DNA from 2 places in the Bacillus songklensis genome. Region 1 is predicted to be linked to the other one. Evidence: a T-box and tRNA genes for the amino acid it is inferred to sense, from the RefSeq annotation. Region 1 holds a T-box; the other holds one or more tRNA genes.
The links. A T-box is a leader RNA that pairs with one kind of tRNA and senses whether it is charged. The one in region 1 lies ahead of ileS (isoleucine--tRNA ligase), so its partner is inferred to be a tRNA-Ile.
Positions count from the first base shown of each region.

Region 2: it encodes a tRNA-Ile, which carries the amino acid that the T-box ahead of ileS (isoleucine--tRNA ligase) is inferred to sense. The anticodon was not compared.

Region 1 covers NZ_JBHRZT010000020.1:148,630-164,813, forward strand. Annotated here, with positions in the region: gene ileS (isoleucine--tRNA ligase) at 1-2,190, opposite strand, end outside; T-box leader at 2,244-2,481, opposite strand; gene ACFOU2_RS03730 (DivIVA domain-containing protein) at 2,550-3,047, opposite strand; gene ACFOU2_RS03735 (YlmH family RNA-binding protein) at 3,133-3,906, opposite strand; gene ACFOU2_RS03740 (YggT family protein) at 4,300-4,569, opposite strand; gene ACFOU2_RS03745 (cell division protein SepF) at 4,576-5,016, opposite strand; gene ACFOU2_RS03750 (YggS family pyridoxal phosphate-dependent enzyme) at 5,031-5,708, opposite strand; gene pgeF (peptidoglycan editing factor PgeF) at 5,716-6,486, opposite strand; gene ACFOU2_RS03760 (YlmC/YmxH family sporulation protein) at 6,631-6,888, opposite strand; gene sigG (RNA polymerase sporulation sigma factor SigG) at 7,100-7,879, opposite strand; gene sigE (RNA polymerase sporulation sigma factor SigE) at 8,140-8,859, opposite strand; gene spoIIGA (sigma-E processing peptidase SpoIIGA) at 9,037-9,960, opposite strand; gene ftsZ (cell division protein FtsZ) at 10,171-11,322, opposite strand; gene ftsA (cell division protein FtsA) at 11,367-12,656, opposite strand; gene ACFOU2_RS03790 (small basic family protein) at 12,770-13,132, opposite strand; gene ACFOU2_RS03795 (DUF881 domain-containing protein) at 13,151-13,858, opposite strand; gene ACFOU2_RS03800 (DUF881 domain-containing protein) at 13,911-14,615, opposite strand; gene ACFOU2_RS03805 (cell division protein FtsQ/DivIB) at 14,599-15,384, opposite strand; gene murB (UDP-N-acetylmuramate dehydrogenase) at 15,557-16,184, opposite strand, start outside.
Region 2 covers NZ_JBHRZT010000020.1:408,753-424,936, reverse strand. Annotated here, with positions in the region: gene ispG (flavodoxin-dependent (E)-4-hydroxy-3-methylbut-2-enyl-diphosphate synthase) at 1-246, opposite strand, end outside; gene ACFOU2_RS05190 (hypothetical protein) at 568-912, opposite strand; gene ACFOU2_RS05185 (MFS transporter) at 1,100-2,311, shown strand; gene ACFOU2_RS05180 (methyl-accepting chemotaxis protein) at 2,370-4,193, shown strand; gene ACFOU2_RS05175 (DUF1189 domain-containing protein) at 4,190-4,969, opposite strand; gene ACFOU2_RS05170 (DUF456 domain-containing protein) at 5,270-5,752, shown strand; tRNA gene ACFOU2_RS05165 (tRNA-Asn) at 5,816-5,890, shown strand; tRNA gene ACFOU2_RS05160 (tRNA-Met) at 5,894-5,967, shown strand; tRNA gene ACFOU2_RS05155 (tRNA-Asn) at 5,982-6,056, shown strand; tRNA gene ACFOU2_RS05150 (tRNA-Ile) at 6,060-6,136, shown strand; tRNA gene ACFOU2_RS05145 (tRNA-Ser) at 6,284-6,376, shown strand; gene ACFOU2_RS05140 (DUF47 domain-containing protein) at 6,605-7,225, shown strand; gene ACFOU2_RS05135 (inorganic phosphate transporter) at 7,240-8,238, shown strand; gene sodA (superoxide dismutase SodA) at 8,471-9,079, shown strand; gene ACFOU2_RS05125 (MFS transporter) at 9,314-10,603, shown strand; gene ACFOU2_RS05120 (peptidoglycan D,D-transpeptidase FtsI family protein) at 10,782-12,929, shown strand; gene ACFOU2_RS05115 (PstS family phosphate ABC transporter substrate-binding protein) at 13,189-14,163, shown strand; gene pstC (phosphate ABC transporter permease subunit PstC) at 14,250-15,194, shown strand; gene pstA (phosphate ABC transporter permease PstA) at 15,203-16,072, shown strand; gene pstB (phosphate ABC transporter ATP-binding protein PstB) at 16,170-16,184, shown strand, end outside.

The DNA.
Region 1 (16,184 bases):
TTCGATATAAAGCACGTCTTTCGCAAAATCTAAATAAAACGCACTTAAATCGATGGTACAGAAGTTATTTACCGCATGATAAATCGCTGCAAAATCATACGTATCATATGACTTTCTCACCTTAGCGATCAATTTATTTAATTTGACAAGCATATACCGATCGACGTCACGAAGCTCGGTGTAAGCAACTGCATCTGTTTCAGGATTGAAGTCAGACAAGTTGCCGAGCAAGAAACGAAACGTATTGCGGATTTTACGGTATACTTCCGCTACTTGTTTTAAAATGTTATCAGATACACGTACATCGGCTTGATAGTCAACTGAAGCTACCCATAAGCGCAAAATGTCGGCACCGAGTTGATCCATGACTTTTGCAGGAACGACAACGTTTCCTAACGATTTACTCATTTTGCGGCCTTCTCCATCTAAAGCGAAACCGTGACTTAACACCCCTTTATACGGAGCTTTACCCGTTACTGCGACGCTTGTTGATAAAGAAGAGTTGAACCAGCCGCGGTATTGGTCAGATCCTTCCAGGTAAAGGTCAGCAGGACGCTGCAGGTCGTCACGCTCTTCTAGAACGGCTTGATGTGAAGAACCGGAATCGAACCAAACATCCATGATATCTGTTTCTTTTGTAAAGAGGCCGTTTGGACTTGAAGGGTGTGTAAATCCTTCAGGCAATAATTCTTTTGCTTCACGTTCGAACCATACATTTGAACCATGTTCTCTAAATAAGTTCGATACGTGTTCAATCGTTTCATCCGTAATGATCGCTTCACCGTCTTCGCCATAAAATACAGGAATTGGTACACCCCATGCACGCTGACGGGAAATACACCAATCACCGCGGTCACGAACCATGTTATAAAGCCGTGTTTCACCCCATGCAGGCACCCACTCTGTTTCTTGTACCGCTTTTAATAAATCATCGCGGAAGTCTTTGATAGAGGCAAACCATTGAGCTGTTGCACGGAAAATAGTTGGCTTCTTCGTACGCCAGTCATGTGGATAAGAGTGTGTAATGAATGTAAGTTTTAATAGGGCACCCGCTTCTTCCAGCTTTTGTGTGATCGGCTTATTCGCTTCATCATAAAATAGACCAGCAAACTCTCCCGCTTCCTTGGTCATGTATCCTTTTTCATCAACCGGACATAATACGTCCAATCCGTATTTTTGACCGACGATAAAGTCGTCTTCCCCATGACCTGGTGCTGTATGAACACAGCCTGTACCGGCATCTGTTGTGACATGCTCTCCAAGCATGACAAGTGAATCACGGTCGTATAAAGGGTGTTTGGCTACTACACGATCTAATTCAGCACCTTTTACCGTACGAATGACTTCATATGTTTCCCACTCTACCGCTTTTGCAACTGACTCTAATAATTCAGAGGCAATTACATATTTTCCGTTATTTGCAGCAACCACACTGTATTCAAGGTCTGGATGTACGGAAATACCAAGGTTGGCAGGCATTGTCCAAGGTGTTGTTGTCCAGATGACGATTTGTTCATCACTGTTTAATACGCCTTTTCCGTCTTTTACAGGAAATGCCACATAAATAGAAGGAGACTTCTTATCATAATATTCAATCTCTGCTTCTGCTAATGCTGATTCACTTGAAGGTGACCAATAAACAGGCTTTAACCCTTTATAAATATAGCCTTTCTTAGCCATTTCACCGAATACTTTAATTTGTTGTGCTTCATATTCCGGCTTTAATGTAACATAAGGATTATCCCAGTCACCGCGCACGCCAAGACGCTTAAATTGCTCACGCTGGCGATCAATTTGTTCCCATGCGTACTCTTCACAGAGCTTACGGAATTCCGCCACGCTCATTTCCTTGCGATTGACCTTTTTATTTTTTGTTAATGCCGTTTCGATTGGCAATCCGTGTGTATCCCAACCCGGCACATACGGTGAACAAAATCCTGCCATTGATTTATAGCGAACAATAAAATCCTTTAAAATTTTATTAAGGGCATGCCCCATATGGATATCACCATTTGCATACGGAGGGCCGTCATGCAGAATAAAGAAAGGACGTCCTTTTGTCCGTTCTTGTACTTTTTGATAGATGTTCATTTCTTCCCATTTTTGCTGCATATCCGGCTCACGTTTCGGCAAGTTTCCACGCATTGGAAAATCCGTTTTCGGCATAAGTAACGTATCTTTGTATTCCATCTTTAAACCTCCTGCATCTATAGAAAAAATAAAAAGAGACCTTCTTCATCCCCAAAAGGGACGAGAAGGTCTCCCGCGGTACCACCCTTATAGACTGTACCTGTATGTATCAAAATAAGGTAAAGTCCTCTTTACATTCTTAACGCGAATGAAACGCCGTTGTCTACTCCTAGTTCGACAAGGAACTCCAGGGTGATATTCATTCCTTCGTCTTATCTCGAGCTCCCACCATCCTCGATTCGCTTATGATAAAACACCTGAAGAAATTACTGTCCCTTTCCTCGTTACGATGATCAATATTGAAAGAAATCGTGATAAAATTATATGACATTTTTTATAAAGAAGTCAAGAAAGCTTTCTTAATCTTCAATTCTCGGATCTAGTGCAGATACCTCGTATTCCATTAAATGATCCCAATCGTCATTATCAAGCATTTCAAGCTGCGCTTCAATAAGCATTTTGAATCTCGTGCGGAAAACTTTCGATTGCTTTTTGAGCTCTTCAATGTCAATGGCGATTTTTCGAGATTTCGATAATGCTTCATTGATGATGCGATCCGCATTTTTTTCCGCTTCTTTAATAATCAGCTTCGCTTCCTTTTGTGCGTTTCGCTTTACTTCTTCTCCAGCTTCTTGCGCAATCAAAATCGACTTGTTCAATGTTTCCTCAATGCTTGTAAAATGCCCGATTTTTTCTGTTAATTCTTGAACTCTGTTTTCTAATTCTTTCTTTTCACGGATGACCTGCTCGTAGTCTTTAATGACTTGATCAAGAAACTCGTTTACTTCATCTTCATCATATCCGCGAAATCCTTTATTGAATTCCTTATTATGAATATCTAAAGGGGTTAAAGGCATTTCAGCCACCTCCAAGTTGTCTCATTCTCCCATTCTGAACTTTAATTTTCGACGTTTTTTTCTTTTTTCCTGCTTTTTACGTAGTTTATTTTTGAATTCCGACGACAATTCGCCATTTTTCTTTTTTTGTTTTTCCTTCAATCATTAAAATCCGGCTTCTTCCATGTCCCCGCAGTGAAAGAATATCGCCTTCCTTACATTCGAAAGACGGCTGGTCTACCACTTTCCAATTCACTTTTGCATTTCCTTGCTCAATAAAGGGCTGCACTTTTTGCCTTGATAAGCGGTAAATATTGGAAAGAACAACGTCCAATCGTAACGATGAAACAGTTAAAGACTGTTCGACCCATTCTTCTTTTGATTGGATCAAATCTTGCTCTGTAATGGATTTTAATGTCACTTTCGCTTTTCCAACTGATTGCATATTCATTTCCACATAAGGGGCAATTTCCGAAGCAAGGATAAGCTGGATTCGGCCTTCATTGATTAAAATATCCCCGTATTTGGATCGGCGCAGCCCAAGGGACATTAAGGTTCCCAATATTTGAGGATGTTCCACCGTCACAAATTTTGATGGGTACACAAGATCATAAAAAGTAAGCTGAAAATCTTCGGCGGAAGGTTCATAATAGTCCGGATATAAGAGCGCTCTCTTTCTTTCCGCCCCATCCGCTCCTCCAGAAAACTGCACCTTTACTTCTCCATCATGTCCTACAATACTTTCTACAATTTGCTGTTCACGCGGATCGAGAAAGTCGGTCAGCTTCGGAGCATATTGTGTCAATACATCTTCTTTCCACTCAAGGACAGCATCAATAAAATCATGCTCTTCCCTGCGAAAATGCTGGTAAATCGTCATAAACTCTCTCCGTTGTACGTAATTAAGAAAAGCGGAAGCGGCTCGTTTAGGGACGAAACAAGCCGGAAGCTTCTTCACCAGAAGCGCTCTTTGCTTCTGAGGAAGAAGGTGAAGCGACGCGAGTCCCTAGCCGCTGCCGCTAGACATTTAACAAAAGTAGAGCAAGCCAAATTACAGCTAAAAACGCTCACGTCCTGTGAGCAACGCTGTAACCCTCGCCATCCATGGCTCTCCTCCATAGGCCATTGGAACTTCTTCCTGCGGAGTCGCTCTTTGACTCCGCAGGAAGAAGTGAAATGACCGTAGGATGTAGCTTGCGCAGCTGGACAATTTTAACAATCAACGCATACTTTCTTAATAGCTAAAAAAGGAACCGGCTCAGATTCCTTTAGGCTAAATGAGATTTAGCATGTTGAATAATGCATACACACCTGTTGAAGCGAAGCGCAGCACAAAAATAGCCACGATAGGCGAAAAATCGATCATTGCAACAGGAGGAATGATTTTTCGGAAAGGCTCTAAATAAGGTTCACAAATATTGGCAAGGATTTGTCCAAATCTCGATTCTCTTACATTCGGAACCCATGACATTAAAATATAAATAATGAGGGCCCATGAATAAATTTCAATAAGTTTAACTAAAAAAGCCGCTACTACTGCCATATAAGGTTACCACCTCTTTACTATCTGTTCACTTTCAGGAATCATATCTGAAATATTTCCTGCCACATCCACTGTATCTGGTGTACACAAGAAAATGTTTGGACCAATTTTTTGAATGTCTCCACCCAATGCATACACAGTCCCACTTAAGAAATCAACGATTCGAACGGCCTGGTCGTGAGATACCCGATGCAAATTGACCACAACTGCTTTTTTCGATTTCAGGTGATCGGTAATTTCCTGTGCTTCAGCATACATTCTCGGTTCACATAACACCATTTTCGCTGATTTTTGAACACTTTGCAAACTAATCACATTTTGCCCCTTTGATGGTTTAAATTGTTTAACTGGTTCGATTTCTTCTTCAATCTCTGGTTGTTCTTCTTCTACGTACTCATGGTCATCCTCGAGGGCAAAGAAATTTTTGAATTTATTTTTCAAACCCATAATAAGATGCCTCCTTAAAATTCTTTTCCAACAAGAGTTGTCCCTAATCGAATAAAAGTTGCGCCTTCTTCAACCGCAATCTCGTAATCATTTGACATGCCCATGGATAATTCCGTGCAAGGTGCATACGCAAGATTTAAAGCTTGTACATCCTGTTGAAGCTGTTTAAGGCTTCTGAAGCAATTCCGAATAAGCTCTCGATCTTCCGTGAACGGTGCCATTGTCATTAAGCCTACTACTTCGATATTTGTATACGGCTCAAGAGATCGGATGAAAGAAACCGCTTCTTCGGTGTGTAAGCCATGCTTGGAGTCCTCTTCTGACACATTTACTTGAACGAAACATTTTACTTTTTGATGGGCACGAATATGTATTTCTTTTGCCAATGAAAGGCGATCCAACGAATGGATGTAGTCGACTTTATCAATAATGTTTTTTACTTTTCGAGATTGGAGTGTTCCAATAAAGTGCCACTGTACATCGTTGCCTAGTATCTCATATTTTGCCAATAACCCTTCATCCCGGTTTTCTCCTATATGAATGACGCCTGCTTCTACTGCTTCTTTTGCCCGTTCGATCGACACATATTTTGTTACCGCTACAATGTGAATATCTTGAGGATTGCGATCTGTTCGTAAGCAGGCTTCTGTGATCTGCTTTTTAATTTGTTCTAGGTTGTCTTGAACTGTCACTTTGTGCTCAATCCTCCTTATAACCAATAAAACTTAACATTCGTCCCGTTTTTCCTTGATCTCGGCGATGCGAGAAAAATACATCTTTCTCACAGCTTGTACATAAGGTTGACATGAGGATGTTTTCTCTGGAAACTCCTGCTTTTAGGAGAAGCTGCTTATTCACTTCTTTCAAATCCAGTGCGTACTGTCCTTCACTTACAAGACTATAAAAGCTGGTTTCTTGATCATCTAATACATTTTTAACTAAATCGATCACTTTGTCATCAACGATATAACAGCAAGCCTCGATGGCCGGACCTATTGCTGCATAAATATCATGAAGAGGAATCCCTTCCTCTTGCATCCACTTTTCAATCATTTTCCCTCCAATATTTTCAACCGTTCCCCTCCAGCCGGCGTGAGCCAAACCAATCATGTTATACTTGGGAGCAAAAAAATACAGCGGAACACAATCAGCAAAGCATAAAGTAAGCAATATATTCGTTTGATTCGTATAGATGCCGTCCGTTTGCGGAATTCCCTCTTTATAATCGTAAACCCCTTTTTCGGAATCTGCCTTTGTTACTTTGGCAATGCGGCTTTGATGCACCTGCTCAGCACATACCCATTTGGAAAGGGGCATCTCAAGCTGCTTGGCTACGACTTCTCGGTTTGCAACAACAGTTGATGGCACATCTTGAACATGTAAGCCCAAATTAAGCGTTTGATAGCCTTCGATGCTGAATCCTCCATTTTTTGTCGTAAAGCCTACGACAAGTTTGTCGCTTTCCTTCATCCAAGGTTGTAAAAAAAGTAGGGATTCGACATTTTCACATTGAAACGGCTCCAAATTCCTCAAATTGCGCACTTCCCTTTTTTATTCTCGGTTACTTGCATTTATTGTACCATAGATTTATAAAAACTGTTTGCAAAAAATGAATTATTCGTTCTCATATTCGAACGTTTCTTTATATCTGACCAAAATGACATCTGTTCCAATTTTAACGATATTTCGCCAAGGAATGACAATATCATCATCTTTTCCGAAAAAACCGAGCATTTTGCCTGTATGTTGAATCACAACCGCCTCGATTTTTCCTGTATTCAAATTAATATCAATATCGGCAACATTTCCTAATTTTTTGCCATCTGCCACATTTACGACATCTTTCGTCTGAAAATCTGAAATCTTAATCATTATCTTATCTCCTCTCCATTCTTCCTCCCTACTATATATATTTTTCTTTTACCTGCTTCATGAAAGGTTTGCTCTTTTATTATTGCCCTTTTTTTAGCGCATACGAAAATATAAATCGGGCGTTGAAATTGTCTGGCTTCGCTTTTCTGCTGAGGTGAATACTCTTCTCACCTCAGTAAAAAATCTCTTCCCCTTTTGGGGAAGAGATTTTTTAACTTTGGATATTTTTATTCATCTGTTTAATCGCTGCCTTCTCAAGCCTTGATACTTGCGCTTGGGAAATCCCGATTTCTTCTGCCACTTCCATTTGTGTCTTCCCTTGGAAAAAGCGCTTACGTAAAATGAGTTTTTCACGTTCATTTAAACGTCTCATTCCTTCTTTCAACGCGATTTCCTCAATCCAATTTGAATCGCGATTGCGCTCATCGCTCAATTGGTCCATTACATAAATCGGGTCGCCTCCGTCATTATATATCGGTTCAAATAGTGAAACGGGATCCTGGATGGCATCTAACGCAAATACAATTTCTTCATGTGGAACCTCTAAGACTTTTGAAATTTCTTCAGCCGTTGGTTCTTTTGATGTTTCACTCATTAATTTCTCACGCACTTGTAACGCTTTGTAAGCTATATCACGAAGAGAACGAGATACACGGATTGGATTATTATCACGTAAATATCGTCTAATCTCTCCAATAATCATGGGTACTGCATAAGTAGAGAACTTTACGTTTTGACTTAAATCAAAATTATCAATAGATTTCATTAGTCCGATACAACCAACTTGAAATAGATCATCCACAAATTCTCCTCGGTTGTTAAAGCGTTGAATTACACTTAAGACAAGTCGTAGATTCCCGTTGACAAGCTTTTCTCTTGCTGTGGAATCCCCACTTTGCATTTGTCTAAATAATAGACGCATTTCATCATTCTTTAGTACAGGAAGTTTTGAAGTATCTACGCCACAAATTTCTACTTTGTTTCTTGTCAATTCTTTCCCTCCTAACAGGAGATGATGTTCAGAGTTCAGTATCTCCCTGGGAGGAAAAAATATGCACTTCAACAATTCTGACTATTAGCGGTCTCAAAGAAATCCCATAAGTTAATTGCCATTAACCGAATTTAACATTAAACCTTTCTTTACTGAAAAGCGACGTCCGCTTATTAGCTCTCCTTTCATCCTTGGGGAATATTTAAGAACATTCCCCAAGGATGAAAAATTCCGAAGTGGGAAGAACCCACTTCGGAATTTTATACCATTTTATTGAATTCTTTTCTCAAACGCTTGATAATGCGTTTTTCAAGCCGAGAAATATAAGATTGGGAAATCCCCAGCATATCGGCTACATCTTTTTGGGTTTTCTCTTCGCCTCCTTGCAAACCGAAACGAAGCTCCATGATTTGTTTTTCCCGATCATTGAGCTGGTGTAGTGCCTTCAGCAATAACTTTCGGTCTACATTGGCTTCTAAATCTTTCGTGATGATATCGTCTTCTGTTCCCAATACATCTGATAACAACAGTTCGTTTCCATCCCAATCAATATTTAGCGGTTCATCAAACGAGACTTCAGAACGTATTTTATTATTGCGGCGTAAATACATTAAAATTTCATTTTCGATACAGCGGGATGCGTAAGTGGCCAGTTTGATTTTCTTTTCAGGATTAAACGTATTAACGGCTTTAATGAGCCCGATTGTCCCAATACTAATCAAGTCTTCAATATTGATACCTGTGTTCTCAAATTTGCGGGCAATATAAACCACTAGCCGCAAGTTTCTTTCAATCAATAATGAACGGGCAGCCTGATCGCCTGTCGGCAGTCTTTGCAGCAGTACTTCTTCTTCTTCTTTTGTCAAAGGAGGCGGCAGCGCTTCACTTCCACCGATGTAATGTACTTCATCTATCTTAAGACCCAACTTCATCAACAGTTTATACCATAACAATTTCAAGCGAATTACATATGTAGACATTACATATCTCCCTTCTATTTATCAATTTTACGAGTATGATAATATTAAGAACTTCTCAGCTAAGACCTCTCGCACCATGTAAGCGGTGTCACATCCTTACGTGCTCTGAAAGATTGCCTTTGTACATTTGTGTATTTTCTAAGCCTTAGCCGGCATAAGTTGTGCATCGAAGGGTTTTCATGAAGCGGGCGAGATAGTACCGATTGCCAGTAATTTTGGGTGTACAATACATTGATAAGCATTCTCCGGAGATAAGTTGGTATGACTAATTCCAATTAATACTTTATGAACATTAATGAGTTCATTACAATGTTGGATCGTAACGGAATCCGGCTTGATAGCAAGCATGAACTGATTGGATTGCCCGACCGTTCGAAACGGAATAATCCTTAACCTGGATTGCCATTCTTCTGACAAATGTTCATAAAACATCATGTCGTCCACATTTTTAGTCGCTTCAATCAGCTCCGCAGGTACCATTTCCTTGATTGCTTCTGAATACACAATCATGACAGGTGTTTGACTAAGCGGATCGTACAGCTGATTTCCACTATCAATGAGTCCTTTTACAGGAAGCTCTTGTTGCTGGATAATAATAGAGACAGGAACAAGCTGGTCAAAGGTGATATTTTTCATCTTTAAATCTTCAATTCTCGTTTTAGAAAAATAAAATAAGATCGGAAAAGCAATGATAATAAACAACCAGCTAACCGGATCTCCGTATTGATAACCGATGGTTTGGGACGTACTTTCAAAGAGTAAATACTGCCCGTCAAACATAAAATGGAGCCCTGTTAGCCCTCCGCCTACTACGAAGGTTGCAAAATAAAAGGTAAGGATGTTTTCCAGGAAGAAACGGAATCTCTTCAACCCAAAAGTAACCCATACCATCGCAACAGAAAAAAGCAACTTGGTAACAGGATGCAGCATAACCGTTGACCATGGTGTAAACATGAGAAGAACAATAAGCGAACCAATTAACCCTCCAAGCAGCAATCTCCACCATTTCACATTTCTCTTTAGCAATACACTGCATAATAGTAAAAGCATTGTATCCAATCCAGCATTCAAAAGCCAAATAAGATCTAAGTAAATGGACAAGCTCTAAGTCCACTCCAATCCTAAAAGAAATACTTTGTTAAAACCTAGTATATAGTACATCCTATTTTAAAGTCTGTCAGTTCATGCTGATAAACGAGAAGAAGTTTTGCAAAATTTATTCGAGTTTTGTCATTTTCCGCTTTTCTTTTTCATCGCTCATAGTAAAAACGACAAAAAAAGCTGCCTATGATAAGGCAGCTTTTTCAAACATTAGAATCTTCTATTTCGATTACGCAAGAACGTTGGAATATCTAACGCTTCCTCTGGTTGTTGCGATGGCCGGCCATAATCTTGAGCTGGTTCTTCACGCTTTATCTGCTCGCGCTTAGGCTGTGGCTGTGACTGTGGTTGCGGCTTTGACATCCCCGTCATAGACGGGCGGCCAGACGGTTTTAATGATGGAACATCCTGATCGTTGAAGCCTGTGGCAATAACCGTTACCACAATTTCATCTTTTAAGTTTTCGTTGATGACGGAACCGAAAATCATGTTAACTTCCTGATCCGAAGCAGAGGCGACAATATCCGCCGCTTCTTGTACTTCATATAAGCTTAAGTTTGTCCCGCCTGTGATGTTCATTAACACACCTTGAGCTCCATCAATCGAAGTTTCAAGTAACGGACTTGAAATGGCCTTTTTCGCCGCCTCAGCAGCCCGGTTTTCACCTGTTGCAATCCCAATTCCCATTAAGGCAGATCCTTTGTTAGACATGATGGTTTTCACATCTGCAAAGTCAAGGTTGATTAAACCTGGTACCGCAATTAAATCAGAAATACCTTGCACACCTTGGCGAAGAACGTTATCCGCTTCACGGAACGCTTCAAGCATTGGTGTGTTTTTATCTACGATTTCCAATAAGCGATCGTTTGGAATGACAATTAATGTGTCAACCGCTTCTTTCATGGATGCAATCCCGCCTGCTGCTTGTGTTGCACGTTTTCGACCTTCAAATGTGAAAGGGCGTGTCACTACACCAACTGTTAATGCACCAAGCTCACGGGCAATTTGGGCGATAACTGGAGCAGCCCCTGTTCCTGTACCGCCGCCCATGCCAGCCGTAACGAATACCATGTCTGCGCCTTTTAACGCTTCTTGAATTTGCTCTTTGCTTTCTTCTGCAGCTTTTTTACCTACTTCCGGATTTGCACCTGCTCCTAAACCTCTTGTCAATTTAGCACCGATTTGCATTTTAATCTCGGCTTTTGATAAATTAAGAGCTTGTGCATCTGTATTGACAGCGATAAATTCTACGCCTTGAACTCCGTGCTCGATCATGCGATTAACGGCGTTGTTTCCGCCACCGCCGACACCGATAACTTTAATCGTCGCTAATTGGTCTACACTTGTATCAAACTCCAACATTATGGTTCCTCCTAATTCATCGAAATTACCTTGTTTGTTTCACACTATTCAAAGAAATATCCGAAGAACTTCTTCATCTTATTCGAAAAATTTTCATCTTTTTTCTTTTGCTTTGGTTTGGCAGGTTGTTGAGGAATCGGTTCTTTCTCAACAACTACTTCTTCTACAGGCTGGTGAACCGGAGCACTTATGTTTCGTCCCTGGATCTTTGCGTTCTTATAAGCAAATTTAATCAGACCTACACCGGTTGTATATTGAGGCTCTCTGACACCAATATAATCTGGAATTGCAATTCTTACGTTATTTTTCAATATGTGTTGTGCTAGGTCCAGCACTCCTGTCATTGTGACTACACCGCCGGTTAACACATAACCGCCAGGCAGCTCTTTCATGCCTGATCGTTGTGTTTCCTGTGCAACCAGCTCTAAAATCTCTTGCAATCTAGCTTCAATAATTTCTGAGACTTCCAACTGGTTGAACTGCTGATGTTGATCACTGCCGATAATCGGCACACTGAACACTTCTTCTTCAGATGCATAATCATAGAAGGCATGTCCATGTTGGATTTTCACCTTCTCCGCATCATCTGTCGATGTGCGCAATACAATCGATAAATCTTTTGTAATATGATCCCCGCCAACCGGCAGTACAACTGTACTTTGCAAACTGCCTTGGTCAAATATGGCCACTGTTGTAGAACCGCCGCCAATATCGACTAATGCAACGCCCAGGTTTTTTTCATCCTTTGACAAGGCAATGGAGCCTGCTGCAAGAGGCTGCAAACAAATGTCTGTAATCTCTAAGCCAGCACGCTCTACACAGCGTAATAAATTATGTAGAATTGTCCGTGAACCTGTAATTAGAGTACCTTCCATTTCCAAGCGAACACCAAGCATGCCTCTTGGATCGGTAATACCTTCAAGACCATCTACGATAAATTGGGTTGGGATCACATCAATCACTTCACGATCCGGTGGAATCGACATAACTTGTGCCGCATCAATAACACGCATAACATCTTCGTTTTTAATTTCACGATTCTCACTTGATACTGCCACTACGCCATGGCATTTTTGCAATTGAACGTGATTGCCGCTAACTCCAACTACTACGCGTTGAATTTCAATACCGACCATTCTCTCGGCTTGCTCTACCGCTTTCTTAATCGATTGAACGGTTTCATCTATGTCAACAATCGAGCCTTTCTTCAAACCTTGTGACTTTACATTTCCAACTCCAATTATATTCAATGAGTCATTATTCATCTCACCAATGATTACTTTTACACTGGATGTACCGATGTCAAGACTTACATATATTTCATTGCTGTTCATTCTTTGGCACCTCCTTTGACATCAATCAAATACTTTTGAATAGAAGAACAACAATCATTTTCTTTATTACATGAAAATATTCAACAAATACAGCGGTTTCCCCTTTTGTAAAATCAATTTTTTTCGTTTTTTTCTTTTGCTTCTGACCATTTTGTCAATAAAATTCTTCTAATTACTGCAATATTTTGAAATAAGCGAACACCAAAAGCAAAAACGGCTGCTAAATATAAGTCTACACCAATCTGTACACCGAGAAAAGCTAAACTTGCAGCTAAAATGATATTAAAGAAAAAACCGGAGATAAATACCTTTTCATCGTATATATTTTGTAAATGAGCCCTAATTCCGCCAAAAAGCGTGTCAAGAGCAGCAAGAACCGCAATCGATAAATAGTTCGTATATTCATCTGGTATGCGAATTTCCGAAAGCAAGCCAAGCGCGATGCCGAGTATTAAACCTAACAAAGGAAGCCACATACCGTCTGGTTCTCCTTTCTATTTCGAATTTACAGGGGAAATGTTCTTCAAGCGAATCGCATCGTTATAAGCCGGTACTGTCACTTGATCTAAAGGCTGGGAAATCGTTAACTTCAAGTTCTCCACTGCAAACTCATCAGGTGCATTCGAAACTTGCATACGGTTATATAGCTTCTCAGCATCTTTTGCGATGACTTTTATCTTAAATGGAACTTGTGTCAACCAATAATCATTCACTTTCGTACGACCGTTTATATCCCTTATAACAGAAGTGGCGACAATGCGCTGGTCTGCGATTGCAATGTCTTGCGCTTCATAAGAGTTAAGTTCGTTTATGAGACGCTTCAGTAATTCCGGGGAAACATTTTTCACTTCTTGTCCAATGAGAGATTCATCAAAGAGGGGCTCTACGGTCAACACAATGCCGGGCCCTTCCATTTCCGTCAATCCTGCTTCTTTTTTTAATTCGAACAGCGTTTCTTGAAGAGCCACTTTTTTGCTGTTGTTTTGTTCTACTTCATAATTTCGCAGCTGCTCTTCATATGTCCGAATTTCTTTTAAAATGACTGCTTGTGATTGCTGCTCCTTTTTCAAATCTTCTCGAAGCTCCCACATATCCCTTGTGTCACGGACAACAGGCTGTTTCGTCGTTTGAAACTGAACAGCAATCATAAAACCGATGACTACCGTTATAAATGCGAATTGAAGTTTTTTTTTGCTCGTCAATCGTAAACCCCTTCCTTCTTATAAACCCTGCAGGACTTAAAGGAAAGAATCGCTATGCATTTTGTTCTGAGTGAATGATTGGGTCTAAAACGATTTCATCCTTTTTAGCCATTTTAACAACAATATTATCTTCTATCAGCTGGTCTCTTACCCCACCGGCAATATTCAACGCAGGATACAATACGTCGGGATTACCGATAGCCGTAATCACAAAAGGTGCGGGAAACTGATTGCCGTCGACCGTAATAACAGGTCCATTACACGAGATGTACGAATCCTTTGATAATCTCTGTCCATTAATCGCCACAGCGGAGGCTCCGGATATCAATAACTCATTGACCACTTTAAACACATGGCTTTCATGAACAATGTAATTATTCGCATTCTCTTCTGTCGGAACATAAGAAGCATCAGCCAATGTGACTTCTACTCCTTTTCCTTTTACAGCAATTTTCCCTGTATACATACGCAGTTTTTCAACGTCTTCAACAAGGTTAAACAAGATTTGCTCTTCATTCGCAAACTTTTCCTCAATCTTCCGGACTTTCTTTTGTTTTTCAAATAGTTCTTTTTGGAGGTCCCGATTTAACTGTTCCTGTTCAATGAGCATTCGTCGGTATTGATATTCGTTCGTCCATTGACGATTTGAAATATGATTGGCTGAGTGCCATTTTGTAAACTGATACGAATAGGAAATCATAAAGCCCAGGACAAGAAAAACGAGGGATAAAATAACATATTTACCTCTCTTCCTCATTTTTCTCATCTCCCTTTTTTACTCCCTCGTATGCTTCAAAATAATATCCTACCTCTAGATGAATAACTCCTTGTTGATCCGGCCCCAGCTGATTTGCAATCCCCGGATAAGCCATCATTTTTTTTGAGAAATTTCGGATGGTTGCACTGACCTCTCTTCCATCATTCATATAAAGACTAATATGAAGTGGATCTCCCTCTTCCGGTGTATGGTGAATCTCAGAGATAGCAGATACAATGCTTTTCGGGAGATGGTTCAACTCTTCTATCATTTCTTGAATTTCATCGGGCTTGTCCCAGTTAATAAGAAGCGGTGCATCAGAAGATAATGGCTTTCCTTCTACTGCTTTGAGCACTTTCCCCTTTTCATTGATTGGTAAGTATTTCCCTTTTTTCACGACATAAGCGATTCGCTTGTATTCCCTAATGTGGATTTCTACTGTGTTAGGAAACTTCGTTTCTAAGATGGCCTCTTTTACTTCAGGATGACGCTCTAAGCGATGTTCCACTTCTTCCTTGTCAAGCTTCCAATAACTTTCTTTAGTTGAAAGCTTACTTAGGGAAATCAGCTCTTTTTCGGGTACATGACGATTTCCCATTACTCTAACATGAGCAATGTTGCTGAGGGAAGATTGGGTGTAAATAATGCATAAAATAAGGATGAAAAATAGTGAAATATAAAAGATAAGCCTTCTGTTTATTTTTTGTTTTCTCTGCTCTTTCAGCTTCGGCACGCGGTCTTCTAATGAAATTACTTTTCCTTTTTCCATAAATCCTTTCACCCTTGTCAGTTAGACGAACAAACGGCATCCCTTGTGCCGTTTGTTCGTCAGCGACCATATATTAGATATGACCATTATATCATAGAAGCAACCTGGTAAAAACAGTCAAGAAGCATCATATGAATGCCTCCAGCTGCTTATTTTGCTGTTAGATGATATTCTAGCGGCCAACAATCTCTACTTCAGTTTGCATTTTTACACCGAACTTTTCATTGATTGTTGCTTTTACGTGCTCAATCAGATTCAACACATCTTCTGCGGTCGCATTGCCGGTGTTGACAATAAAGTTGGCGTGTTGGTCGCTGATTTTGGCCCCGCCGACCGAATATCCCTTCAATCCTGCCTTTTCGATAAGATTACCCGCATAATTAGGAAGCGGATTTCGGAAAATACTTCCTGCACATGGGTAGTTCCAAGGCTGTGTTTCTCGGCGGTAATCTTTGTTTTTCTGCATGGCTGCCACAATTTCGTCTCTGGATCCTGCTTTAAGCTTTAACACCGCTGCCACACAAATTCCCGGGCGTTTTGTTTGTAAAATGGAATGGCGGTATGAAAACTCCAGCTCCTCATTTGTCAACCATTCTATTGTGCCGTCTTCAAATAAAATAAGCGCCTTTTCTAAAATGGAGGACATATCAGATCCATGAGCCCCTGCATTCATATAAACAGCTCCGCCGACAGAGCCTGGAATGCCTCCCGCAAATTCCAAGCCGGATAATCCTTGCTTGCTGATTACTGTGGCAAGTTTAATCAAAGAATACCCTCCGCCTGCTGTAACTGTTTCACCT
Region 2 (16,184 bases), 260 kb from region 1:
AATATCCGCCACAAGCGGAATGTTGATGCGCTTTTTGATCTCGGAAATGGCATTCGCTGCACGTTCATCTGGAACGGCCACGCGAACAATTTGGCAGCCTGCTTCTTCCAGACGCTTGATTTCCGCAACGGTCGCTTCTACATCATGTGTTTTGGTCGTTGTCATACTTTGAATGACTAACTCGTTATTACCGCCGATTGTTAAATTACCGACTTTAACAGGGCGGGTTTTAGTACGATGTATAATTTCACTCACGTGTTAATCTCTCCTTTAAATAAGATCCAACTCGTACAGAAAAGACTTATTCAATAAATAGAATAACGCTTTATCGAGAAAATAACTAGTAGAAAAAATTGAATGCCCCCCTATTGTACCAATCACATCAAATTTTTGACAAGGAATATGATGGGGCGGATGACTCAAAAGGTATAAAAGGCGTACCATTTGAGTCATTCGCCTGAAAGGACCCGACAAGAGAAATCCATAAAACCAAAAATTTTTCTGTCCGTTCCATTCAGTAAAAACGTGGCTCGATGTCTATTTTAAGCGTATGGGAAGGCTCGATGATTATGTCCTCTTATACAGGGGGAACTTATACTCTTTGCCGATTTGGATGCTCTGTGGGGACATTCCTTTGTTCAACGTTTTAAAGTCTTTTACGACTTTCTCAATGGAAACGGGAACGGAATCTTGGGCAAGCTGTTCAACGATTGATAAGACTGTATCGCCTGCTTTCACTTTGACAGTTAAGTATAAAACGTCAGATTGGGAATTCTTTTCCCGGAAGGATTCCTTAGTAGGTTTCGTATTGACCGCTACGGCTTTATCGTGTGGAAGAGTCCCATATCTAATATCGTATTGGACAACATATATAACAAAGATCATGACCATTAAAAAACCTAATCTTTTCATAGTCTCCCCCCAGAAATAGCTCCTTTATGACTGAGCATGTTTTATCATTCTTCAACTTTTTGGTGCTGACGTGTCGTTTTTCTTGATGTTGGCGTTAAACGGAAAGGCGCAATGCGAGAGACAAAGAAGTCTTTGTAATATGTATGCTTGTCCGCAAAAAAATATGAAGGGATAGAGGATAAGAAAAATGAAGGAAAAATATATCGTTATTACATTGGGGTTACTCCCGTTTATTATGGTACTTGGAAATTCAATGCTCATTCCTATCTTGCCGACCATTCAGCAGGCCTTACAGTTAACAAATTTTGAGATAGGGCTTGTCTTAAGCAGCTTTTCAGTCTCTGCTGCCGTTCTGATTCCCCTTGTCGGAGTGCTGTCAGATCAATATGGGAGAAAAGGACTGATCATTACTTCAATGATTCTGTTTATTGGAGGAAGTATGGCGGCGATTATCAGCGGGTTTTTACCTAATGAAAGAAGCAGTTTTTATTTATTGCTAATGGGGCGAATCGTCCAGGGGGTGGGGGCAGCCGGAACGACTCCATTGGCAATGGCGCTTGCAGGAGATTTATTTCAACAGGAAAAAAGAAGCAAAGTGCTTGGCATTCTGGAAGTGTACAACGGTATCGGGAAAGTAATAGCGCCAATAATTGGAGCAACAGCTGCCCTTTTTGCCTGGTACAGCGCTTTTTATGTTTATCCTCTTGTCGCTGCTCTTATTTTATATGGAATACTGCGGTACGTAGGGAAAAGTGAGACAGCGCGCAATACCGTTTCGATTAGAGACTATATCCATAAGCTGAAGGTTGTACTGCAAAGAGAAAAAGCATGGTTGTCTCCTTTGTTTTTTACCGGGGGATTAGGTCTTTTTTTATTATTCGGGACGCTTTATTATCTCTCTTTTTTAATTGAAGAGACGTATCATATTGATGGATTTTTTAAAGGCACTGCCTTTGCTTTTCCATTAGGTGCTATGACGATTGCATCGTATTGGACGGGCAGGGAAATTAAAAATAATCGTCAATTCATGACCAAACTTTTATTAATCGGCCTGCTTCTTGTTAGTATATCCTTTGCATTGCTTATCTTTAAGCACGATTTGTCTTCTTTAATGTTTTTAACAACCATTGCTTTTGGGGGATTGGGATTTGTGCTGCCATGTGCCAATATGATGAGCACATCTGTTGTTAAGGATGAAGAAAGAGGATTTGTTGTGTCCCTATATGGAACTGTTCGTTTTATCGGAGTCGCGTTGGGACCAATCGTATTTGGAGAGTGGATGGTGGAGGTGACCCAGATGTTTGTTTATTGTTTTTTGTTAATCCTTTTTGCTTCTATTTGGCTGTTTACAAAAATGGACATGATGAAAGTCATAAAAATGGGAATGAGTAAGCTTTAAAAAAAGACAAATTTAGACAATATTAGTACTTTTTAACCAAAATTCATATAGTTTTTACATGCCCTTTACAATTCTCTGTCATACTTTAGTATGTGAGAAAAGGGGGATTATTGTGGATTGGAAACAATGGATAAAAATAAAGAAAACGATTGCCTTTCCCAAATGGAAGAGAAAAAACCATACAAAATGGCGTCGGAAAGAATTGACATTGAGTTTGCAAAATAGGCTGCTTATAAGCATTTTGAGTTTGCTTGTCACATCTGTTAGTCTGCTTGGTTTCGTTTCTTACGAGAAGTCGCGGAGCACGACGATTACCATTATCGAAAATCGGCTTGAGCGCGAAGCCTTTACGATGTATGAAATTGCTCAAAGTTTAATGTTTACTTTTATTAACGATGAAGAAGGATTTTTAAAGAAATTCAACTATACAGTAAAATCGCAGGATGCCCAATTAACGCAAGATGGATTATCAGGCCATTTTTTCTTGTTGAAGCAAAAGGAAGTAACACCGTTTACAGTGAGCAAAGGGAGTCCTTTGATTTTTCCTGAAAAAGTGTTGGGGCAGGTACAGAAACAAGAGCACGGTGTTCTCCATTTCGATTTTCAAGGGAACGATTATACACTAGCCTTCAAACAAATTCCGGAGTTAAAAGGCATTTATTTACTGGCTGTTCCAACTGCTGATTATTTGGGAACCATCAACCATTTAGCACTTTTTATGCTGATTGCTTCTATTATTAGTGTTATTATTACTTCTGTTGTTATTATCTTTTTAGTAAGAAGCTTAACAAAACCGTTAATGACAATGCGAAAGGCAATGCGAAAGGTACGAGAAGGAGATGTGAGTGAGCAAATCAGCATTACTACCTCCATTCCCGAGATTTCTTCGCTTGTAAAAAGTTTTAATCAAATGATTGAACAAATGAAAATGATGCTTGATCAGATTAATGGAACAACGGTCGCTTTAAATGAAACAGGGAATGAATTGAAAGGTGCATCGGAGAGAGCTTTGTATTTCAATGATGAGCTCAAAGAATCTATTTTTGTAGTGAAACAAGGTGCTGAACAGACTGCCACCAGTTCTGAAAGAAGCATCCATATGTTCCAGGAAATGAAGGGGAAAATTCATCACATTATACATAATATGACCGACATTACCCAAACAGCCGATGAAATGAACAATCGGGCTTACCAAGGGGAACAGGACATTTCCCGTATAATTATATCGATGAATCGATTTGAAAAAGAGTTTACGGATATGACTCATACAATTGAAGAAGTAAAAGAGCATTCTTTGTCGATCGCTAAAATTGTCAACCTGATTCAACAGTTCGCAGAACAAACCAAATTGCTTGCTTTGAATGCAGCAATAGAAGCGGCAAGAGCCGGAGAGGCGGGAAAAGGGTTTGCCGTAGTAGCGAGTGAAGTCAGAAAGTTAGCCGATCAATCCACAAATGCGACGGAGGAAATTACCAGCCTCATTCAATCGATGGAAGAGATATCAGCAAAAGCCTCCAAAGAGTTTCATGATATGCTGCAAAAAAGCCAGCTCAATGCAGCCATTTCCTTAGATTCCAAACAAACATTTGATAGTTTGATGAAAGAAATAAGCAATGTAAATAAGGCTTTAGAGGAAATGAAGGAGGAGTTTAATGTATTATTTTCTACCCTGCCTCAAATGGAACAGTCCGCTGAAGGCTTTGCTTCTATATCGCAAGAAACGTTGGCAAGTGCAGAGCAAATGCTGTCTGCCTCTAAAGAGCAAATTGAACATATGAATAACACGCATGAAATCGGGATGAAATTAACAGGATTGGCCTCATCTTTAACGTCCATTACAGCGAAATTTATTATCCATAGTCAAAAACAGTCACACCTCTAGAGGTGTGACTGTTTTTTTGGAGCGGGAATATGCTTGATTGCTAAAAAGAGAAAAATACCGGAAACCGCCCAATGGAAAAATGCTTGTCCCGGTAAATAAAAAGAGAGCCCTTTTGTAACCGTAAATAGTAAAGTCGTTAGGGTTCCGCTGTAGGCCGCGATCGTCCACAATTGTTTATAGATCATTTTTCGATGAAGCATGTTTTTAAAGATCATTCCTATGCAAGCAAAAATAGTGATGCCGATAAACCTGCTCCCGACGGCTAAAATGTATAAGCCGACAATTATAAGAAGAACAAAGACAATAAGCCCGTTGTTTAATGTATTTAAATAAGAAAGAATATTTTGTTTCGATAAGTCCATCCCTTGAAATAAAGAATATGAATAGAGATGTGGTTCATGATTGGCGGTTACGGCCAATTCATTTTGTAATAAGGCGACTGCATATGGATAACGGTCCATCGTTTGGCTCGTTATTTTTCCTGAAGAATCAAAAATAAAGACAATGTTTCCATCAGATTTGATAATGGGCTTTATAGGATCTGTCTGCAGTTTACCATCTGAAATAGTAAATTCGGGTACTTCTTTAGTGAGCATTTCTTGAGTAATGTCGGCGCTTTTCAGGATGCCGTATCCAAGGAAAAGGGAAGTTGGCAGAATCGAAATGAATGTCAGGATGAATATGTACTTCATTGTTTTTCCGATGGATTGAAAACGGAACACAGCCATTTTTTTAGGCGAATATAAGCTTATCAATAGCTGTTTATATACATTCACTTCCTCACCTCCTTTACCCACTCCCATTGTAGCGGTCCACAAAAACGAATACAAGAAATTTTCAAAATAAAGGGTTATGCTCAGGCTCTACAGGAAGTTTATTTATGGATAGTATTAATCCCTCATATTTGCCGCAATGTTTATATTGAAGGCCGGATTCAAACGAAAACAATCTGGAAGGCTGCCTTAACGTAAATATAAGGTTTGCGCGTTTAATATTGGGAAAAGAAGGCTTATAATAAAGAGCAGGGACCTTGAAACGTTCCTGCGTTTATTTTTGGATAAGAGGTGTGTGAAAACGTGACCATTGTGTATTGGGGCATTATTGCTCTTTTATTTGTCATTGCATTTATCGGGCTTATCTATCCTATCATTCCAAGTGTGTTATTTATTGCGGCCGGCTTTATTTTATACGGTGTATTGTTTGGGTTCCAGCCGTTTGGCCCCTTGTTTTGGCTGATCCAGGGACTATTCATATTAGCTTTATTTGCGGCAGATTATTTAGCCAATTTGGTTGGAGTGAAAAAATTCGGAGGATCAAAGGCTGGCATATGGGGGAGTACAATCGGGTTGATGGTTGGTCCTTTTGTTATACCTGTAGCCGGCATTATTATTGGTCCTTTTGTAGGGGCGGTCCTTGCTGAATTGATTTTTCAGAGAAAATCCTTTTTTGAGGCGATCCATATCGGCTTTGGTTCTCTTGTCGGTTTTTTCAGTGGAGCTATTACAAAAGGAATGATTCAAGCGGTGATGATCGTTTACTTTCTCATTACAGTCCTTTAAAAACTGTTTGACAAGCATGGAAAATCATGATAAATTTTTAATGTCGTTAAAATTATTTGATGTTCCACAGTAGCTCAGTGGTAGAGCAATCGGCTGTTAACCGATTGGTCGCAGGTTCGAGTCCTGCCTGTGGAGCCATTCGGCGGTGTAGCTCAGCTGGCTAGAGCGTACGGTTCATACCCGTGAGGTCGGGGGTTCGATCCCCTCCGCCGCTATTTTATCTTTATATTCCACAGTAGCTCAGTGGTAGAGCAATCGGCTGTTAACCGATTGGTCGCAGGTTCGAGTCCTGCCTGTGGAGCCATTTGGACCCTTAGCTCAGCTGGTTAGAGCAGACGGCTCATAACCGTCCGGTCGCAGGTTCGAGTCCTGCAGGGTCCACCAGTGCAAGAAAAGCGGAGAAAGCCCGCTTAAACCGATAGGATGTTGGAGCATCTGAGAAGGAGTCGCTTTTTGACTCCGCAGGAAGAAGTGAAACAGCCGTACGGTTTGGCTTTCGCAGCTAGACAATTAAAAAAGCCCGCTTGAAACGGAGGAATACCCAAGTCCGGCTGAAGGGATCGGTCTTGAAAACCGACAGGGGTGTCAAAGCCCGCGGGGGTTCGAATCCCTCTTCCTCCGCCATACATATGAGCTTACTAAGTCTCCTGTTTTTCAGGGGGCTTTTTTTATTTCCTTTATTATTAGTAAATAAACGTTGAAATGAACACAATAAATTAAAAGGGATACGGCTTTCTACTATTGTAAAGAAATTGTAAAGATTTTATAAATCGATTGTAAATTCGACAAAAAATGCTAAAATATGACCGTTGGCTCTTTAAGTTATATAAACGGATTTGGAGGTTTCCTTTTATGATTTTTTCACCAAAAAAAGATGTCTTTTTTGAAATGCTTTCCCGCATTTCATCTAATGTAAAGGAGTCTACTCAGTACTTTGTAGACTACCAAATCAAAAATACAAGTGATTTAAAAGAGTTTTCTGGTGTGATGAAGGAATACGAACATAAAGGTGATACATATATACATGAACTGATTGTCGCTTTAAATAAAACATTCATCACACCGATTGAACGCGAAGATATTTTACAACTGGCTATGAAAATGGATGATGTGTTAGATGGATTGGAGCAATGGGTGGCTCGTTTAGAAATGTACTCTATCACAAATATAGACGAGTATATGTCAAAATTCTTCAGTAATATCCACCAAAGCTCAATCGAAATTGCAAAAGCGATTGAGTTATTAACAAGCAAAAAATTACTCGATATCCGTACACATGCCATTCAAATTAAAGATTTAGAATCAAGATGCGATGAGTTATTACGAGCGTCTATTAAAAATTTATTCGTTGTGGAAAAAGATCCGATTAGAATCATTCAAGTAAAAGAATTGTATGAAATGCTAGAAGGAATTGCAGACAGCTGTGAAGATGTAGCCAACACTCTAGAAACGATTATCATGCGTAACGCGTAAGGAGTTTTGGGTCAATGGATACAATATTAATTTTAACTATTTTAGTTGTTGTTTTTGCACTGGCATTTGACTTTATCAACGGTTTCCATGATACGGCTAATGCAATTGCAACTTCTGTTTCAACAAAGGCGCTGCCGCCGCGTACAGCTATTATTTTAGCGGCGTCCATGAACTTTATCGGTGCTCTAACATTTACGGGAGTAGCCAAGACCATCACGAAAGATATTGTCGACCCGTTCCAACTGGGGAATGGATCTGTTGTGATTTTAGCTGCTCTTATTGCAGCGATAGCGTGGAACTTAATTACTTGGTATTACGGGATTCCCAGCAGTTCTTCCCATGCGCTTATCGGTTCGGTTGCCGGTGCAGCCATTTCGGCAGCCGGGTTCAATATTTTAAACTACCAGGGCTTTATCAAGATTTTGCAATCGTTAGTTCTTTCTCCGTTTTTAGCCTTGGCCGTTGGATTTATTATGATGACCATTTTTGCATTTATATTTAAGAACTTTAACTTATCCAAAACCAATAAAGGATTCCGTACAATGCAGATTGCAACCGCTGCTTTGCAATCATATACACATGGAACAAACGATGCTCAAAAAGCGATGGGGATCATCACGATGGCTCTTATTGCCGGCGGGTTTCAGACTTCAACAGATATTCCGATGTGGGTACGTATAGGGGCAGCCCTATCAATGGGAATAGGAACCTCTGTAGGCGGTTGGAAAATCATCAAGACGGTGGGCGGAAAAATCATGAAAATTCGTCCCGTCAATGGAGCAGCAGCTGATCTTTCATCTGCAATAGTTATTTTCGGCGCAACTATGCTGCACCTTCCCGTCAGTACAACCCACGTTATCTCATCGGCTATTATGGGGGTAGGATCTGCTCAACGTGTGAAAGATGTTAAGTGGGGAGTAGCCCAACGCATTGTATTAACATGGATCATCACGCTGCCTGTTTCAGCCGTCATCGCAGCGATTGTCTATCAAATTTTAAATCTTTTCTTTTGATAGCATAAGTGAATAAGATAACAAAAAGGCTTTTTTATTCAAAAAGCCTTTTTTTGTTATCTCTTTTATTTCGGCGTTTAAAAGAAAGGATGAATGGTTACTATAAGAAATGTTGTAAAATTCAATGTATTCCAAAGCATAATCATTGAAACAGGAGGGTAAATTTGCTAATCTTAGCTTGAAGGGCAAATATGGCGCCCACTTTTTACATATTTAAAAGGAGGAATTTTTTATGGCATACGAATTACCGCAATTACCTTATGCTTACGACGCTCTTGAGCCGCACATTGACAAAGAAACGATGAATATCCATCATACGAAGCATCACAACACATATGTAACAAACTTAAATGCTGCAGTAGAAGGAAAAGCTGACTTAGCTGGTAAAAGCGTTGAAGAATTAATTGCTAACCTGGACGCTGTCCCTGAGGAAATCCGCACAGCTGTACGCAATAATGGCGGCGGTCATGCAAACCATTCTTTATTCTGGACACTTCTTTCTCCAAACGGAGGCGGCGAGCCGACTGGTGAATTAGCAGATGCTATCAACAGCAAGTTTGGCAGCTATGAAGCATTTAAAGAAGCGTTTTCAAAAGCAGCAACAACTCGTTTCGGTTCAGGTTGGGCTTGGCTAGTTGTAAACAATGGAGAGTTAGAGGTAACAAGCACTCCAAACCAAGACAGCCCATTAATGGAAGGGAAAACTCCAGTTCTTGGCCTGGATGTTTGGGAGCACGCTTACTACTTAAATTATCAAAACCGTCGTCCTGACTACATTGGAGCTTTCTGGAATGTGGTAAATTGGGATGAAGTAGCAAAATTATACGCTGCTGCGAAATAATCACAACATTAAAAAAGCTGATGAATGGATGCGTTCATCAGCTTTTTTAGTGTTGTAACTTACATATATTGGGTTGAATATCATGTTAAATCAACCTTCCTATACCGTTTTACATGCTTATTGCCACATGAAAATGCCTAAATTCCATTTCTTCTGTACAGAAGAAATGGAATTTAGAATAACTCCCTGTAAATTTGACACACTAGTTCATAAGAAAGAAAGGGAGTTTTTTGTATGGCCTTCATGAAAAAAGTAGTTGGTGATGTAGAAGTAAACAAAGAATTGATATTGCTTCTTCTAATCGGGGGATTATACGGGTTAGCGATTGCGATGTCCAACACCTTTGTGAATATTTATTTATGGAAGCAATCGGGGAATTTCCTTGATATTGCTTTGTATAATTTGGCAATTGTTGTATTGCAGCCTCTTACTTTCATTTTGGCGGGGAAATTAGCCAAAAAAATAGACAGAGTAATTGTACTGCGCCTGGGGGTTTCGTTTCTGGCGTCGTTTTATATCACGGTCCTTTATATCGGAACAGATGTCGCTCAGTTTTTATTGTTACTAGGCGGATTGTTAGGCGTAGGATACGGGTTTTACTGGCTTGGATTCAATGTATTGACTTTTGAGATTACGGAACCTGAAACTCGTGATTTCTTTAATGGATTCCTCGGAATCCTTAACTCGCTGGCTGGAATGATCGGTCCAATTGCCGCGGGATTCATCATTTCCACTTTCTATCGCTTTATCGGCTATAAAATCGTATTTACCATCTCTCTCATATTGTTTTCCAGTGCTGTCATATTGAGTTTTTTTCTCAAAAGAAGAGCCGCAGAAGGACATTATTTGTTTAAACAAGTATTAGCAGAACGAAAAACGAATAAAAATTGGAGTCTCGTGTTAAAAGCCCACTTTTTTCAAGGTTTACGGGAAGGAACCTTTATCTTCGTGATTTCTGTTCTTGTGTTTATTACAACAGGCAGTGAATTGGCTTTAGGAACATTCGGCCTGGTGAATTCGGCAGTGGCGTTTGTCAGTTACTATGTGGTATCACGCTTTGTAAAGAAGGAAAAGAGGTTGAGATCGATTTTAGCTGGAGGCTTGATCTTATACTTTTCTGTAGGTTTAATTATATTTGATATATCATACATAAAGCTAATTGTGTATGCAGCAACTATTGCTATTGCCTATCCTTTGCTGCTTGTTCCGTATATGTCCATTACGTACGATGTGATTGGGCAGGCGGAGGATGTAAAGAAAAAGAGAGTCGAATACATCGTCGTACGTGAACTGTTTTTAAATGCCGGAAGAATCGTATCCATCCTATTGTTCATTGCTGCGGTAAGCTTTTTTAACGAAAAACAAAGTGTTCCAGTTTTACTGGCCTTGATCGGCTCAGGACATGCTTTTATATACTTGTTTGTCAGACAGGTTAAAATTAGACCTGAAAACCAGACAGAGGCTGCCAAACAGCCCGTTACACAGCCTATGTTAAATGAAAGGGACGGAGAATCTCCAGCTTAAACATTTTTTACTATAGAAATTTTGCGCCGTTTCTTTTACAATAATAAATAAATGAATGAAATAGACACCTTATGAGGTGTCTATTTCTATTTGTTGTTTATTTTTTACCATTTAGTTCCTTATTTTGGTTTTATATGAAAATTGCAAGAGGTCAAATATGTAAATTGAAGGTGTCTCCATGAAAAGAAAGAGAAAGAAAAAAACACATGTACCTATTAGATTAAATCTTTTATTTTTTGTTGTGTTTATTTTATTTTCAATATTGATTTTAAGATTAGGACTTGTCCAGATTGTGTACGGGGAAAATTATCAGCGCGAAGTAGCGAAAACAGAAAACGTGACAGTGAACGCTCCTGTACCGAGAGGGAAAATTTATGACCGCTATAACCGTGTCGTGGTCGACAATACCCCTTTAAATGCGATTACGTATACTCGTTTCCAGGGGACCACACAAGAAGAAAGGCTTAAGGTAGCCGAGCAACTTGCAAAATATATCGACAAAGATACTAGTAAAGTCACAGAGCGGGATTTAAAGGACTATTGGATTCTAAAGCATCCGGAGGAAGCGAAGAAAAAAATCCGAAAAGATGAGTTAGCCAAATTAAAAAAAGGGAAGCTTACAGATAAAGACATTTATAATCTTCAACTTTCAAGAATTACACCAGAAGATTTAAATGAAATTCCGGAATCTGAAAAAGAAGTACTTGCCATTAAACGAGAGATGGACGGCGGGTATGCTCTTACCCCTCAAAATATCAAAAGTGAAGATGAAGAAGTTACACCTAAGGAATATGCAAAAATAAGCGAGCATTTAGAAGATCTTCCAGGTGTAGATACGACGACATACTGGGATAGACATTATGTTTATGGTGACACTTTAAAATCAATGCTGGGAAATATCTCTTCCTCCAATGAAGGACTGCCGCGCGAGCAGCTTGACTATTTTCTAGCAAGAGATTATAGCCGAAATGACCGGGTTGGAAAGAGTTATATCGAAGCTCAGTACGAAGATATTTTAAGCGGCGAAAAGGCGAAAGTAAAAAATATAACTGATAAATCCGGCAATTTATTAGGAACGGAAGTTGTTTCTGAAGGAAAACAGGGCAGAGACCTCGTGTTAACAATTGATATGAACTTGCAAACAGAAGTGGAAAAAATTCTTACAGATGAATTGTTAAAGGCTAAACGAAAACCTGGTACAGGATTGTTAGATCGCGGTTTTATCGTGATGATGGACCCGCGTACGGGAGAAATCTTGGCGATGGCCGGTAAGCAATATACGATGAACGATCAGGGAAAAGTAGAAATCAAAGACTTTGCGTTAGGTAATATGACAACATCTTACACAATGGGGTCTGTAGTAAAGGGAGCGACCATTTTAGCAGGTCTTGATTCCGGAGCTATTAGTCCGGGAACGGTTTTTCGGGATGAACCGTTAAAATTTGCGGGAACAGCAAAAGAGAAAAAATCATGGAAAAACATGGGGAGTATTGGTATACAAACGGCTTTAAAACAATCTTCCAACGTCTATATGTTCAAAACTGTCATGAGTCTGGCGGGACTTCAGTACCATCATAATATGGCGCTGCGAGGCATTAAGCCGGAGCATTTCGAAACGATGCGTTCATATTACAGTCAATTCGGTTTGGGAGTTAAAACAGGCATTGATCTTCCGAATGAAATGGCCGGTTTTAAGGGGTCTGATTATACGCCGGGATTGCTTTTAGACTTAGCGATTGGACAGTACGATACGTATACACCTTTACAGCTTGCCCAGTATGTATCAACAATCGCAAACGGCGGTTATCGAATGAAGCCCCAAATCGTAAAAGAAATACGTGACCCGGCTGTTAATGAAGAGGATGAACCAAGTACCCTTTATTCGTCTGAACCAACCATTTTAAATCGAATTACAATGAAAGACCAATATATTAAACTTGTGCAGGAAGGGTTCCGGAAAGTAACACAGGAACCGGGGGGAACGGGCTATGCATACTTTGGAAATGCCCCTTACAAACCTGCCGGTAAATCCGGGACAGCCGAAGCCTTTTATGATGGGCCAAAACGAAAAAAAGGACAGAAGCTTATTCCGACTATAAATGCTACCTTTATAGGCTACGCTCCTTACGATAATCCTGAGATAGCATTTGCTGTCGTGACTCCTTGGGATGGCAGCGCAGGCCATCCTATGAGTAAAATTGTTGGCCGAAAAGCCTTGGATGCCTATTTTGAATTGAAGAAGCAAGAAATAAAAGAACAGGCAGACGAACAAACGAAGAATGCCGATGAAGAAGCACAAAATAGTGAACAAACTGAAAATGAATAAGATCATTCAAAACCGAAAGCTAATTCAATGCTTTCGGTTTTTTTTTTTGAGAAAAAAAATATTGTACATACTATATAGAAAGATATGTAAGGGCAAGTATACATCGATGTACCTTTTGACAAGGAAAAGTAAAAAAATATACATTCTTTTTTTGTTTATTTACAAAACCTTTACATATCATTAAAACTTCTTTAATAGTCGGGAGTTATTCTAATACACGTAGGACAAAACAACGATATGTCGTAGGAGGAATTAAGGAATGAAAAGCTTTAAGTTTTTAGCGTTATCAATCATGGTTGGTTCACTATTAGCTTTTGCAACTGCGTGTGGCCAAGCAAATGAAGGGGCTAACGGAGCTAAAGAAGAGCAAAAAGCTGGTGATGAAAATAAGCAGCTTGAGGGCAATGTTGCAATGGACGGTTCTTCAACTGTATTCCCAATTATGGAAGCAGCATCTGAAGAATATATGGGTACTCAACCAGGCGTAAAAGTATCGGTGGGTGTATCAGGTACTGGCGGTGGTTTCGAAAAATTCACTAAAGGCGAAACTGATTTTTCAAATGCATCTCGTCCAATTAAAGATGAAGAGAAAAAAGCAGCCGCTGACAACGGCGTAGAATTCCAAGAGTTCCAATTAGCATATGACGGTTTATCAGTAGTAGTAAACAAAGAAAACGACTGGGTTGACCACTTAACGGTTGATGAGTTAAAGAAAATGTGGGTACAAGACGGCAAAACGAAAAAATGGTCTGATATCCGTAAAGGCTGGCCGGATGAGGAAATTAAATTCTTCTCACCAGGTCATGACTCTGGTACTTACGACTATTTTGATGAAGTGATTTTAGAAGGAAAACCAATCGTTGAATCTGCACAGCTTTCTGAAGATGACAACGTGTTAGTACAAGGTGTTACAGGTGATAAAAACGCGATCGGTTACTTCGGTTATGCATACTATGCTGAAAATAAAGATAAATTAAAAGTGGTTCCTATCGACGGCGGTAATGGTCCTGTTGAACCAAACAACGATACAATTGAATCTGGTGAATATGCACCATTATCACGTCCATTATTCACTTATGTAAATACAGCTTCACTTAAAGAGAAGGAGCAAGTGCGCGACTTCATGAAGTTCCTTCTTGAAGATCAAGGTAGTTTAGCTGAAGAAGTTGGTTATGTAGCTCTTCCGAAAGAAAAATATGAAGAGCAATTAAAAACACTTGAAGGCATTAAGTAATCATTAAAATTATAAAGATGAGAAGCTAATTGGCTCAGCTTCTCATCTTTCCATGTGATGGAAAGGGGTTTGCGACATTGGCTGTCATGAAAAGTGAACTAAAAAATGGTTCTATTCGTGAAATGATTTTAGAGAAAAAGAAAAAGAATAATTCGACGATGTTGGTTGAAAAGGCAGTACCGATTGTTTTATTGGTCACTGCTGCTATTTCTGTTTTAACGACACTTGGCATTTTATTTACTTTAATTTTTGAGACAGCAACATTCTTTTCTCGTGTACCGTTTTTGGATTATATAACAGGTACAAAATGGCTTCCTTTTATTGAAGCAAAAGGAAACTACGGAGTATTGCCTCTTATTACAGGCACATTGTTAATTACAGGTATTGCGACTGTTGTAGCAGTGCCGATTGGCCTGGCAACAGCCATTTTCTTGAGTGAATATGCTTCAGATCGTACAAGAAGAATTATTAAGCCGATTTTAGAAGTGCTGGCAGGTGTTCCTACAATCGTTTACGGTTTCTTTGCTTTAACGTTTGTAACGCCAATGCTTAAGAAACTAATTCCAGATCTGTCGGTTTTTAATGCTCTAAGTCCCGGAATTGTCGTGGGTATCATGATTGTCCCTATGATTGCCTCATTATCTGAAGATGCGATGAGTTCCGTCCCTAATTCTATGAGAGAGGGAGCGTTAGCGTTAGGAGCAACAAGATTTGAAGTAGCGGTGAAAGTGGTTCTTCCTGCTGCTTTATCTGGTATCATTGCATCGTTTGTATTAGGAATTTCCCGTGCAATCGGAGAAACGATGATTGTAACAGTAGCGGGGGGAGCATCTCCTGCCATGACGTTTGACGTAACGGAGTCTATTCAAACAATGACAGCTTACATCGTTCAAGTGACAACAGGTGATGTCGGTTACGGAACAACGATTTATTACAGTATTTATGCTGTTGGTATGACATTGTTTGTCTTTACGTTGGTCATGAACTTACTTGCCCAATATATCTCTCGACGCTTTAGGGAGGAGTATTAATTATGTATATGGATCGTGAATTAGTCCAAAAGAGAATGGGAAGTCGTCTTCTCTTTAATTCCATTTTTAAATTTATCTTCTTCTGTGCCACTCTTTTTGGTTTAGCAGTGTTAGCTATACTTTTATATCGGATATTGACTCAAGGATTAGGTTGGTTAGACGCGGATTTTTTACAAAATTTTGCTTCCCGCAGACCGGAAGAAGCAGGGGTTAAAGCCGCTTTAGTAGGTTCTTTATGGTTAATGGCAGTTGTTGCGCCTGTATCACTTATTTTAGGGGTAGGGACAGCCGTTTACCTTGAAGAATATGCTAAAAAGAACCGTTTTAATGATTTTATTAAATTAAACATTTCAAACTTGGCCGGTGTTCCGTCCATTGTATTCGGTCTTTTAGGGTTAACAGTGTTTGTACGTCAATTAGCGTTAGGGCGCAGCGTTTTAGCGGCAGGATTAACGATGAGTTTACTTATTCTACCAGTAATCGTTGTAGCGGCGCAGGAAGCCATCCGTTCTGTTCCAAAGGAATTACGTGAGGCATCTCTTGGAATGGGAGCGACAAAATGGCAAACGATCAAAAACGTGGTATTGCCGGCAGCGATTCCGGGAATCTTAACAGGGAGTATTCTTGCTTTATCTCGTGCGGTCGGAGAGACAGCTCCACTCGTAGTAGTCGGAATTCCAACATTTATTGCGTATTTGCCAACTGGAGTATTAGATTCATTTACAGTACTCCCGATGCAAATTTATAACTGGACGAGCCGACCTCAAGCAGATTTCCAATCTGTGGCAGCGGCGGGAATTATCGTTTTATTGGCATTCTTAATTTTGATGAACTCAATTGCTGTTTTCATTCGTAATAAGTTTCAAAAGAGATATTAATTTGTTCACATCGGCATATTCCTATTGTTAGTTGGATGAAGGAGGAACCAATTATATGGAAACAAATACAGTTGTAAGAGAGAAAAACACACAAGATATGAATAAAAAGAAA